DNA from 3 places in the Glutamicibacter sp. MCAF14 genome. Region 2 is predicted to be linked to each of the others. Evidence: riboswitches for the same ligand, from Rfam matches in the RefSeq annotation. Region 2 holds a riboswitch; each other region holds the start of a gene.
The links. A riboswitch is a leader RNA that binds a small molecule or an ion and turns the genes downstream of it on or off. The one in region 2 is predicted to bind S-adenosylmethionine.
Positions count from the first base shown of each region.

Region 1: it holds a riboswitch for S-adenosylmethionine, as region 2 does, so the genes downstream of both, AB4Y71_RS17845 (O-acetylhomoserine aminocarboxypropyltransferase/cysteine synthase family protein) here and AB4Y71_RS13925 (OsmC family protein) in region 2, are expected to answer to the same signal.
Region 3: it holds a riboswitch for S-adenosylmethionine, as region 2 does, so the genes downstream of both, AB4Y71_RS00665 (flavin reductase family protein) here and AB4Y71_RS13925 (OsmC family protein) in region 2, are expected to answer to the same signal.

Region 1 is NZ_JBFREO010000018.1:25,420-29,547, reverse strand. Features, by position in the region: gene AB4Y71_RS17850 (cystathionine gamma-synthase) at 52-1,257, opposite strand; gene AB4Y71_RS17845 (O-acetylhomoserine aminocarboxypropyltransferase/cysteine synthase family protein) at 1,254-2,567, opposite strand; SAM riboswitch class I at 2,656-2,746, opposite strand; gene AB4Y71_RS17840 (LysR family transcriptional regulator) at 2,979-3,920, opposite strand; gene AB4Y71_RS17835 (DUF1852 domain-containing protein) at 4,043-4,128, shown strand, end outside.
Region 2 is NZ_JBFREO010000006.1:78,422-82,549, reverse strand. Features, by position in the region: gene AB4Y71_RS13935 (SDR family oxidoreductase) at 1-527, shown strand, start outside; gene AB4Y71_RS13930 (L-idonate 5-dehydrogenase) at 541-1,572, shown strand; gene AB4Y71_RS13925 (OsmC family protein) at 1,650-2,201, opposite strand; SAM riboswitch class IV at 2,232-2,353, opposite strand; gene AB4Y71_RS13920 (DEAD/DEAH box helicase) at 2,493-4,128, shown strand, end outside.
Region 3 is NZ_JBFREO010000001.1:136,623-140,750, forward strand. Features, by position in the region: gene AB4Y71_RS00660 (long-chain-fatty-acid--CoA ligase) at 1-1,357, opposite strand, end outside; SAM riboswitch class IV at 1,733-1,849, shown strand; gene AB4Y71_RS00665 (flavin reductase family protein) at 1,943-2,443, shown strand; gene dnaB (replicative DNA helicase) at 3,099-4,128, shown strand, end outside.

The DNA.
Region 1 (4,128 bases), on a different contig from region 2:
TCTTGCACGCGGGCCTTCCTGTGCGGACGGCCCGCGTGCTGCGACGGCAGGTCAGGCGGTAGCCAGGCTGCGGTGCTGGATGCTGTCGGCCTCGGAAGCCTTCGCGGCTGCGGCCAGCCCGCGTTCCAGATCGGCAATCAGGTCCTCGGGCTCCTCGATGCCCACCGAGAGGCGGACCAAGTTCGCTGGAATCTCCAGCGGTGTGCCGATCAGCGAAGCGTGGGTCATTTCGCGCGGATAGCAGACCAGGGATTCCACCCCGCCCAGGGACACCGAGAGCTGGAAGTATTCCATGGACTCGGCGAAGGCGCGGGCCGCGGCCTCGTCGGCCAGCTGCAGCGAGAGGATGCCTCCGAACCCGCGCTGCTGGCGGGCTGCCAGCTCGTGGCCCGGATGGCTTTCCAGCCCGGGATAGTAGACGCGGGCAACCTCGGGGCGGTCATCGAGCCAGCGGGCCAGGGTGGATGCGGTGGCGCAGTGGCGTTCCATGCGCAGGCCCAGGGTCTTCAGCCCGCGGGCGGCCAGGTAGGAATCCTGAGGACCGGAGACCGCGCCGCCGGCGAACTGCTGATAGCCCACCGCTTCGGCCAGGGATTGGCCGCGGAAGAGGTGGTCGGCCACGATGACCGCCCCGCCGAGAACGTCGGAGTGCCCGCCGATGTACTTGGTGGTCGAGTGCACCACCGCGTGCGCTCCGAAGTCCAGCGGCCGCTGCAGGTACGGGGTGGCGAAGGTGTTATCCACCACCAGCAGGGCGCCGTGCTCGCGGGCGATGGCCGCCCAGCCGGCCAGGTCGGCGATGCCCAGCAGCGGGTTGGATGGGGTCTCCACCCAGAGCAGCGCGGTGTTCGGGCGCAGCGCGGCGCGCACCGCATCCAGGTTGGTGATGTCCACCGCCGAGGAGCTGATCCCCCATTTGCCGTGCAGCTTGGAGATCAGCCGGTTGGTGCCGCCGTAGCCATCGGCGCCCAGCACGATGTGATCGCCCCGCTGAAGCACTGCGCGCAGCAGCGCGTCTTCGGCCGCGATGCCCGAAGCGAAGGAGAAGCCGGCGGCGCCGCCTTCCAGCGCGGTGAGCTGGGATTCGAACCCGTTGCGGGTCGGGTTGGAGCCGCGCGAGTACTCGTGCCCGGCGCGCAGCACGTTGATGCCGTCCTGGATGAAGGTGCTGGTCTGGTAGATCGGCGGGATCACCGCACCGGTGTGCGGATCCTTGTGCTGGCCGGCGTGCACGGCGAGGGTGTTGAAGCCGCTCATGCGAAACTCACTTCCTTGGTGTCGGCGGTGGCCTGGGTTGCGGCCAATGCAAGATCCAGCGATTGGGTGATATCTGCGAGCAGGTCGGCGGGGTCTTCCAATCCCACCGACAGGCGCAGGGTGGAGGTGTTCAGGCCCGCGTCGGCCAGCTGCTGCTCCGAGAGCCGGCAGTGCGTCATGGTGGCCGGGTGGGAGACCATGGTGCGGGTGTCCCCCACATTCGCGGCCAGGGAAATCAGCTTGAGCCCGTCGATCACCGGGGAAACCAGGGATGGGTGGGCCAGCTCGATGGCCAGCACGCAGCCGGTGCCCTTCGGCGCCAGCGCCCGGGCCAGCTCGTGGCTGGGGTGCTCGGGCAGCGAAGGGTGGTGGATGGCGGCAATGCCCGGATACTCGGCAAGCGCGTCGATCAGCCTGGTGACGCTGCGCTGCACGTGGGCGGCGCGCACCGGCAGGGTTTCGATTCCGGCCAGGATGCCCTGGGCGCTGGCCGGGGCGAGGGTCGGGCCCAGATCGTGCAGGAACTTGGAGCGCACCAGCATTGCGTAGGCGGCCGGTCCGTGGCGTTCAAGCAGCGAGGTGTTGTTCAGACGCACCCGCGGGGCGGCGATCTGTGGCCAGCGGGCGGCATCGGAGAAGTCGAATTTCCCCGAGTCCACCACGATCCCGCCGAGCACCGAGCCGTGTCCGGCCAGTCCCTTGGTGGCCGAGTGCACCACGATGTCCGCACCGAGTTCCAGAGGCCGAATATTCAGCGGGGTGGCCAGGGTGTTGTCCACCACCACCGGGATGTTGTGCTCGTGGGCGATCGCCGCGATGGCGGGCAGATCGGCCACGGTGCACAGCGGGTTGGAGACGGACTCCAGGAAGAACGCCCGGGTGTCCGACTCAATGGCAGCGGCCCAGGCGGACGGATCGGCCTGGTCGACAAAGCTGATGCGGATGCCGAAGTCCGCGAAGGTGTCGGTGAACAGGTCCACGGTGCCGCCGTAGAGCGAGGAGGAGGCCACGATGTGCTTGGGTCCCTGGGTCAGGGCCAGCAGGGACAAGGCCACGGCTGCCTGCCCGGTGGCGGTGGCCACCGCGTGGGCCCCGCCTTCCAAGGCGGCCACGCGCTGTTCGAGAATCGAAACGGTGGGGTTGCCGGTGCGCGAGTAGGTGAAGCCGGCCTGGCGCAGCGCGAACTTCTCCACCGCTTCGGCATGCGATGCGAATTGGTAGGCCGCGGAATTGTGCAGTGGCGGCAGCATCGGGCGGAAGTCTCCGCTCGGGCGGTACCCTGCGTGCACCGCGTCGGTTTCCTGGCTCATAGCTCCTCCTCGATTCTCTGCGAGGGAGTGCACCGATTGGCATCGTGCGGCGGCACGAAGCACAGTACGCAAAAACGCGTTCGGAACTGCTCCATCGTTCCTGGCATTAGCACCTTTCGGTTTCCCGATGGTTGCTGCGACGTCAACGAGCCAGATCTCTTAGTCGCTCTTGATGGTTTGTTGTTCCTCCATGGTTGGCCATGGGCCGCAAACGGTGCAAGCGTTATCGGGCGGCCGGCTTCATACAGGGCCGCCACGCTTCATATGTCGTCGCCTTGTCATGATGACGCGGGGGCCTGAACCCTTTTATGACGCGCAGACTTGCGCAAAACCCAGAGGATTTCAAGGTTTTTCCTGAATTTTGTGACGATGTGCCGGTGCTCGGTGACCGGGAGTTACGCCACTGGCGGCTCAGCCGAGCACTTCTACCCCGAAGCTGGCGACCACGGTGCGCACTTCTTGCAGGTAGCGCTGGGCCTGGTCGGTGAGCGGGATGGCGGCGTGGTCGATCCAGCCGATTTCGATGCGCTCCTCAATGGCCAGCGGGATGGCCACGATGGAGGGGTCCAGCTCGTCGCTGATGATGCCGGTGGAAATCGTGTACCCGCCCAAGCCGATCATGAGGTTGAAGATGGTGGCGCGGTCCGAGACCTGGATTTCGCGTTGGCTGGAGCGCGTGGAGAGCACCTCCTCGGCGAAGTAGAAGGAATTATTCGCGCCCTGGTCGAAGGTCAGCCGGGGCAGGTCTTCGAGGTCTTCGAGCGTGACCTGGGTTCGGGTGGCCAGCGGGTTGCTGCGCGAGATGAAAATGTGCGGATCAGCCAGGAACAGCGGGTGGAAGACCAGCCGCGATTCGCGCAGCAGCTTGTCGATGACCTTCCGGTTGAAGTCGTTGCGGTACAGGATCCCGATGTCGCTGCGCAGCGTGCGCACGTCCTCGATGATCTGTTCGGTGCGCGTCTCGCGGAGTGAAAACTGGTATTCCTCGGCCCCGCTGGCCTGGACCATTCGGACAAAGGCGTCCACCGAAAATGAGTAGTGCTGGGTGGAGACGCCCAGCAGTCGCCGGGCGGAGGGCCGGCCGAGGTAGCGGTGCTCCAGCAGCTCCACCTGCTCCAGGACCTGTCGGGCGTAGCCGAGGAATTCAGCACCTTCGGCGGTGAGCGTCACTCCCCTGGCCGAACGCATCAGCAAGGTGCGCCCCACCCGTGATTCGAGTTCCTTCATCGCCGCGGACATGCTGGGCTGCGCGACGTAAATGAGGTCAGCCGCGGCCGAGATGGATCCTTCGGAGGCTACCGCCACAAAATAGCGAAGCTGCTGCAGTGTCAGACCATTCGTTCCCTGAACCATAGCCAGAGTCTATATGAATCCATAGTTATATCGAGTTACCTGATATCAAGAATCACCCTGCATGATTGACGCAACGACTTCCCCTCGGCCTGCCCAGGCCTCCCAAATACAGATTGGCCATCATGGCAGACGCATTAAATTTCAGCATTAGCACCACAAGATTCGACGAGAATTACTCCCCTTCGATAAATTCTCGCACCACGACAAA
Region 2 (4,128 bases):
TCGAAAAGACCATCGGCCCCATCCGCATTCTGGTGAACAACGCAGGCATCCAGCACCGCGTGCCTATGCTGGAACTGGAAGTCGCCGACTGGCAGCGCGTGATCGATACCAACCTCACCAGCGCCTTCTTAGTAGGCCGAGAAGTCGCACATGGCATGGTAGAACGCGGCGAAGGCAAGATCATCAACATCTGTTCGGTGCAAACCGACCTGGCCCGACCCACCATCTCCGCCTACACCGCGGCCAAGGGCGGACTGCGCAATCTCACCCGCGCCATGACCGCAGAATGGGCCGGAGCAGGACTTCAGATCAACGGCATCGCACCGGGCTATATCCACACCGAAATGACGCAGAATCTGGTGGATGACGAGAAATTCAACTCCTGGATCCTGGGCCGCACCCCGGCTGGCCGTTGGGGAACCGTCGAGGACCTGGCAGGCCCAGCAGTGTGGTTGGCCTCGGGTGGATCGAACTACGTGAACGGGCAAACCATTTTCATCGACGGAGGCATGAGCGTTGTCGTCTAGCACCCTGTCCAACATGACCTTGGCCGTCGTGGCGCACGCGGCCGGGGACCTGCGCATCGAGCAGATCGAGCTGCCAGCACCGGCAGCAAATGAGGCACGCGTAGCCATTGCCTACGGAGGCATCTGCGGATCGGACCTGCACTACTGGAGCCACGGAGCCGCTGGGGAATCCATCCTCAAGGCCCCGATGGTTCTGGGGCACGAGATCGTCGGCACCGTCATCCAGGCTGCCGCCGACGGCAGCGGTCCGCCAGCCGGAACCAAAGTTGCGGTGCACCCTGCAACACCAGGGGAGACCGGGGAACCTTATCCGGAGGCCTGCCCGAACCTTTCACCGGGATGCACCTACCTGGGCTCGGCTGCCCGCTACCCGCATACCCAGGGCGCCTTTGCGCGCGAGGTGAATCTGCCCTCCCGGATGCTTCGCGAACTGCCTGCCGGACTGTCGCTGCGCGACGCTGCGCTGGCCGAGCCAGCCGCAGTGGCTTGGCACGCGGTATCGCGAGCCGGCGAGGTTGCCGGCAAGAAGGCGTTGGTCATTGGCGCTGGCCCGATCGGAGCGCTGGCCGTGGCCGTGCTCAAGCGTGCCGGAGCCGAAGAAATCATCGCGGTGGACATGCACGATAAGCCGCTGGAAATTGCCAAGGAACTGGGTGCCACATCCACCTTGCGTGCCGATGACCAGGATGCAATTGCCAAGGTGAACGCCGATGTGGTGATCGAGGCCAGCGGCAATTACCGCGGATTGGCCTCGGCGGTGCGCGGTGCTGTGCGCGGCGGGCGCGTGGTCATGGTCGGGTTGCTGCCTTCGGGAGAGCAGCCTGCACTGATTTCCCTGGCGATTACCCGCGAGCTGGAACTTGCCGGGTCCTTCCGCTTCAACGGCGAAATCGACCAGGTGCTTGCTGCCCTGGCCGATGGCTCATTGCAGATTTCCGCGGCGGTAACCCACGAATTCCCGGTGGCCGAGGGCCTCGAAGCCTTTGAAACAGCCAAGAATTCTTCGAAGTCCGGCAAGGTCTTGCTGAACTTCCTCGGGAAGTAGCCCGCCTTTACCGCAAGTGCGCCGCCGCAGCCCCGAAGCCAGGGCTCGCGGCGGCTACTTGTTTGGTTTAGCGGACGTTAATTGGCCGCTGCAATGCTCACCGCGGTACGCACCGGTACCGGGTTGGCGAACAAATCCAGCACGGGGCAGTGGGCGTCCACTGCCTGGCGCAGCTCCTCATAGCGTTCGGCCGATTCCGGGCCGGCAATCTGGATGTCCAGATCCACAGAGGAGAAGCTCGGACGGATGGCCTTGTCGATGCCGAACAGGCCGCGGACATCGAGGTGGCCATTGGCCACAATCTTCACGTCGTCCACCTGGATGCCAAGGTTCTGGGCATACAAGCGGTAGACCACGACTTGGCAGGAAATGAGTGCGCCCAGCGCGTATTCCACTGGGCTGGCGGCCACGTCGTTGCCACCCAATGCGGCAGGCTCATCGACCTGGAAGGAATGCTTGCCGGACACAATGTTGCTGGCTACCGAATCGAAGCCCTCGCCTTCGACGGTGAACGTCAGCTTGGCGCTTTGCGGGGCGGCTGAAATGCGTTCGCCCCAGCCATGGCCTGCTTCTTGCAGGCGCTGGGCGCGGTCCTCGGAAATGCTGAGGGTAGATGCTGCGTTAGTCATGGGAATTAATCCCCTTTCTGGCGCAAGGGGCGCCATCGCTTACGCACCTTGGCGGTCAAGATGCGTCGAATCTTCACCTGGGGCACCCCGCACAATGACGAAGGAGGGTTGCCGTCCACTCAGCCAGGGCTCAAGCAGTGGAACTCGTGATTCAATGGTTCTTTTCTACCGGCCACGTTGCCTGTGAGTAAAGGGCGGGGTAACTTTTCTTCACTAAGCATCTTGTCGGGGAGCTGGCTAAGATGGAATTTAGCTTTCGGGCATCTACTGCACGATCAATGAACGGCGAGTATGGAATTCCAGCTGACACTTTCTGCGGCCCAGACCCTGGTGACCGAATCCGAATACGACTTGGGCCAGTTCCTGTGCGATTCCGGAAAAGTGCAGATTGCCAACCGGGTCATGCAACCCGGCTCCACCCGCATCTCCGGCATGGTGCTGCGCGATTCGGTGATGGCCCAGCTGGAAATCACCGAGGGCAATATCAGCTTCAGTAGCTTTTGCGGGAAGCACCCAGGTGTGCAGTCTTGTGAAGATGTCGCCGCCTTGCTCATCGAGGTGACCACCGAAGAGGACCAAGGCTTCTACGTTTCTGATTCCGGGGTGGACCCCCACGCGTGGAAACGCAACAGCAAGCCGCAGTGGGAACGCACCTTGGACCGGTTGCTTCCAACTATTGTTGATGAACCGCTGGCAGCCGAAGAACCGCTGGGACTGATCCTCAAGGTGATCAGTGAACCACGCTACGGCGGAGAAGACGCTCTGAGCCTGCAAGCCCGCCCAGCCCGACAGGGCACCAAGAGCCCGTGGATCCAGACCGGGGTCAGCTGGCGCAGCGTGGCCTTCGACGCGCGATTTTCCAAGAAGCAGCGCCGTGCGCTGGTTGAACTGGACCGGCTGCGCGAGCACGTAGAACAAGATACCTACCGCCATTCCTGGGATCCCAAGGACTGGATCTCGCTGATGAACCTGCCCGGCCAGGACCTGCTGGATGCCTTTGAATCCCTACGCGAAGCCGGGGTGCAGATCGTCAACGGCGGTTCAGCGGCCAAAGTGCCAGTAGAGTTCAGCGAGCAGCCAGCCCTGGCCCATGTGGATTTGCGGCGCGGTGAATATGGGCTGGTCATGAAAGGCAAACTGCGTGGACCAAGGGCAGAGCATACCTACCTGCTGCCGATAGGCAACCCTCCAACCTTGCTGGCCTATGCCTCCAGCCCCTTGCCGAAGTCGAAGCAAATCGGTTTGGCACTATTTGCTGAACCGGTGACGAAGGAACTGGCGACATTCATTGAATCCGGAGCGCAAACCGTTCCGCAGCAAAGCATCGGGCTTTTTGAACAACAGCATCTGGACCGGTTGCGCCTCATGGCACCGTTGAAAAGCGAAGATGAAAGCTACCCGATTCCGGTTCCAGCACGTCCTAGCCTCAAGGTCTGGTTGGAGAGCATCCAAACTCCACTAACCGTGCGCTATTCGTGGGAATACACCAGCAAGGGACCGCGCCAGCGTGCAGTCGAAAAGGAGATCGCCGATTCGGTCCAGGACAAGCTCGGTGCCCAGGCTTCCTTGGGCCAACTGACTTCTTCGGGTATTTTCCCGTCCAAGAAATTCACCACCTCCGAGTCCATCGAGTTCTTGGTCTACGCCTTGCCACTGCTGGCCGAGCATCCCGATGTGGTCATTGAAGAGCAGAACAGGCTCCCGAAGTACCGGATCAATCATGAGCCAGCCACCGTCAGCGTTGAAGCTGGGGAAAGCACCGGAGACTGGTTCGACCTGTCGGTGGTAGTGCTTATCGATGACATCAAGGTTCCGTTCGCCCAGTTGCTGGAGGCCTTGACCAAGCAAGACGAATACCTCATCTTGGATGACCTGACGGTCATCCCGATTGCTGGTGCCGACTTCACTCAGCTGCGCCAGCTGATCA
Region 3 (4,128 bases), on a different contig from region 2:
CCGGGTGCGAGGCCAGCGCCTGCTCCACCTCGATGGTGGAGATGTTCTCGCCGCCGGAAATGATGATGTCCTTGGCACGGTCGCGCACCTGGATGTAGCCATCCGGGTGCATGACGCCCAGATCTCCGGTGTGGAACCAGCCGCCATGGAAAGCTTGGGCGGTGGCGGCTTCGTCGCGGTAGTAGCCGATCATGACATTATTGCCGCGCAGCACGATTTCACCCATGCTCTGCCCATCGGCCGGAACATCGTTCATGTTCTCATCAACAATGCGCGCGGACTCGGCGGTGATCATGCCAACGCCTTGGCGTGCCAGTTTCGCGGCCCGGCCCGGGCCATCGAGCTCATCCCATTCATCCTGGTACTCGCAGACCGTGTACGGGCCGTAGACCTCGGTGAGCCCATAGACGTGGACGACCTCGATGCCCAGCTTTTGCAGCTTGGAGATGATTGCCGGTGACGGGGGAGCGCCTGCGGTGGTGATGCGCAGCGGGGAATCGAGCTGGTGGGCGCGGGTGGAGTCGGCGATGATGGAGCAGACGGTCGGGGCGCCGCACAGGTGGGTGGTCCCCAGATTCTCGATGGCATCCCAAACAGCATCTTCTCGCAACCCGCGCAGGCTCAGGTGGGTGCCACCGGCCGCCGTGACCGCCCACGGGGTGCACCAGCCATTGCAGTGGAACATCGGCAGAGTCCACAAGTAGCGGGTTTGTGCGGTGAAGCCCTGGTGGTGCGCTTCGCCCAAGGAGTTCAGGTAGCTGCCGCGGTGCGAGTAGAGCACGCCCTTGGGCTTGCCGGTGGTGCCCGAGGTGTAGTTCAGGGTGATCGGGGCCCGTTCGTCAGCGATCGCGTAGGGAAGCTTTTCATCGGAGGCTTCGGCCAGCAGCTCATCCAGGGTGGCATCGACCTGGACGTTTGGGCGTGCTCCGTCATATTGGTCATCGGTGATCTCGATGAGGGCATCCAGCGTCGGGTTCTCCCGGCGCAGGGTCTTGGCGTTTTCCAGCAGTTCGGTATCGGCGAGCATCAGCTTCGCCTCAGAATGATCAACGATGTACTGCAGTTCGTGGGCCGAAAGCCGGGTGTTCAGGGCAATGAGCACGCCACCGGCCAGCGGCACGGCGTAGTGCGCCATGAGCATCTCTGGAGTGTTCGGCGCCAGGACGGCGACGCGGTCACCGGGCTCAATGCGTGCTTTGAGCGCTTGGGCAAAGCGGTGCACTCGTGCTTCGAACTCGTTATAGGAATAGCTGCGGGTTCCATGGATGACGGCGCTTTTATTCGGGTAGACCTCGGCGGTGCGTTCCAGGAAGCGCAGTGGGGTCAATTCTGAATGGTTGGCCTGAATCTCTACCATGGTGTGGCTATTCCTCAATCGTCATCGCGGGTACGGTCAACATTAAGCAGGAGTGTGACTCAACGCACTCTGTGACCAATAATGGCATGAACCTCGGCGTCATGCGGAGAAACCAAGTTTCATTACGGTGGGCGGTAGGGAATTCGCGGCAGGGCTCTAGTTTCCGGAAGAATGCTGATCTCATGCCGATTCGGCGGTCGCGGGGCCTTGCTGCGCTCGTCGGCCGGAAGGTTCTAGCGACAACGTCATTCAACGAATAAAAGACTGCCAAATGCGCGCTAGTGATGGGTTGAATCGAACATTTCTTTAAATATTGCGATTTGCGAAGTGAAATGTTTGACGCTTCTTCGTCATGGGCCATATCGTTTTAATCAGAATCAAGAGCATCAGCTATAAGCCCTGGCTTGCTGATCGGCAACCCTCTCAACGGTAGTGGGGTGCTCCAGGTGAGGATTCGGTTCCACACAAAATGTGCTGGAACAAGTACCGCACACGGCGCGGGATATCAGCTCAAGCGGCTTCGGGTAACAAGAAGCCTTAGCTTACGAGCTACTGCGCGGTGGGCAAGACCGAAGGAATCGAGCCATGTCATTGAATCTTGAACTTGACCCGTTGACCCTACGCAAGGTGTTCGCTCAGCATCCCTCGGGCGTAGCCGCCCTTTGTGCTGAATTGGACGGCGAGAAGACCGGCATTGTCGCTTCATCGTTTACCGTTGGCGTTTCCCTTGAACCTGCATTGGTAATGTTCGCGGTGCAGAAATCCTCGAACACCTGGCCCAAGCTGCGCGACGCTGGTCGCATTGGTGTCTCGGTGCTCAGTGAACGCAATGAAGGTGTTTGCGCGCAGATTGCTTCGAAGAATGGCGATCGATTCCGCGGTATCGAAACCACCGGCACAGATCAGGGTGCGCTCTTTGTTGACGATTCCACGCTTTGGCTGGAGACCTCAATCTACAACGAAGTCGAAGCAGGCGATCACTGGGTAGTTCTTTTGGAAGTTCATGGGCACCGCACCTCAGGGCACCTGCCACAGATCTTCCATGATTCGCAGTTCCACTCGCTGCCAGTTCCTGAACTGGTATAAAACTCTCTTAGCTTTCAGCGCCGGCTGGTTCATTTAGTTGATCCAGTCGGCGCTGTTTGTTTTAAGCGCGCGCCTGTTCGCCTCATCGTTACGCACAATAAGTTATCCACCGGACCCTGGGATACGAGGGCCGCCGATTGTGGACTATTCACGGTTTTGACGTATTCGGATGAATTTAATCCGGGATGACTAAGGGTTTTGTGAAACTTCGAGTATCCACAAGGATATCCACAGAACTGTGGACTGGGGGTGGGGAAATGTGCACAAGGAGCGAAAAACCCCGGAAACTGGGTGATTTTGGGTGTTGATAACTCTGGGCGTGATGCCGTGACCTTCAATGAATATACTTTCTGTCCACAGGTGTGTAAACCGAAAAAGCCTAGTCAAATCTATTTTGATGGGTGCAAAGTGGGGTAATCCACAGAGTTCTCCCCAGACAGTGAACAGGGACGTCCACAGGTACAGCGTGGTTATCCACATATTCTGTGGATAATGAGGTTTACGCCTGTTAATAACACCCCTACTGTTGGCTTTGGGAGAGAAATATCCACAGGCGCTTAATATCCAAATGTCCGTGTCGACTGACATGATGGAGCGTTGCCATGAGGCAGGGAGAATTTTTCTCAGCGGGTCAATAGGGATGGAAGTGTCTGCAATGAGTGCTGAGCCGGTTTATGAAGGACGAGAATCCGACGCAGGGCGTAAGCCGCCACAGGATGTTGAGGCCGAAATGTCGGTCCTCGGCGGCATGATGCTCTCCAAGGACGCCATTGCTGATGTGGTCGAAGCCATCCGTGGCACCGACTTCTATCGCCCGGCCCACGAATCCATCTATGAGGCGATTGTTGACCTCTATGGTCGCGGCGAACCAGCTGATGCGGTGACAGTTGCCGACTTGCTGACCAAGCGCGGAGAGATTTCACGCATTGGCGGTGCAGCATACCTGCATAACCTCATCCAGCAGGTTCCAACTGCAGCCAACGCAGGGTACTACGCAGAAATCGTGCGTGAACGTGCTGTGCTGCGCCGATTGGTCGACGCAGGTACCCGCATTGTCCAGATGGGTTATTCGCCAGATGGTGAAGTTGACGCCATCGTCAACGAAGCCCAGGCAGAGGTTTACAAGGTTGCCGAAAACCGCAACAGTGAAGACTACGTGCGCCTCTCGGACATCATCGAAGATACGGTCGATGAAATTGAGAATGCGGCGAATGCTGGTGACGGCATTACCGGCGTACCTACCGGATTCTACGAATTCGATGAACTGACCCAGGGACTCAAGGGCGGCCAGATGATCATCATCGCCGCACGTCCTGCAGTGGGCAAGTCGACCTTCGCCTTGGACTTCGCCCGTTCGGCTGCCATCAGGCACAATATGGCTACCGTCTTCTTCTCCTTGGAAATGGGCCGCAATGAAATTGCGATGCGCTTGCTCTCCGCCGAAGCATCTATCCAGCTCCAAGATCTGCGCAAGGGTTCTGTCGAGGATGCCCAGTGGACCAAAATTGCCACCACGATGGGTCGATTGAACGAAGCCCCGTTGTTCATCGATGATTCTCCGAATATGTCCATGATGGAAATCCGCGCCAAGTGCCGTCGCCTGAAGCAGCGCAATGAGTTGCGCATGATTGTCTTGGACTACTTGCAGCTGATGAGCTCGGGCAAGCGCGTGGAATCACGCCAGC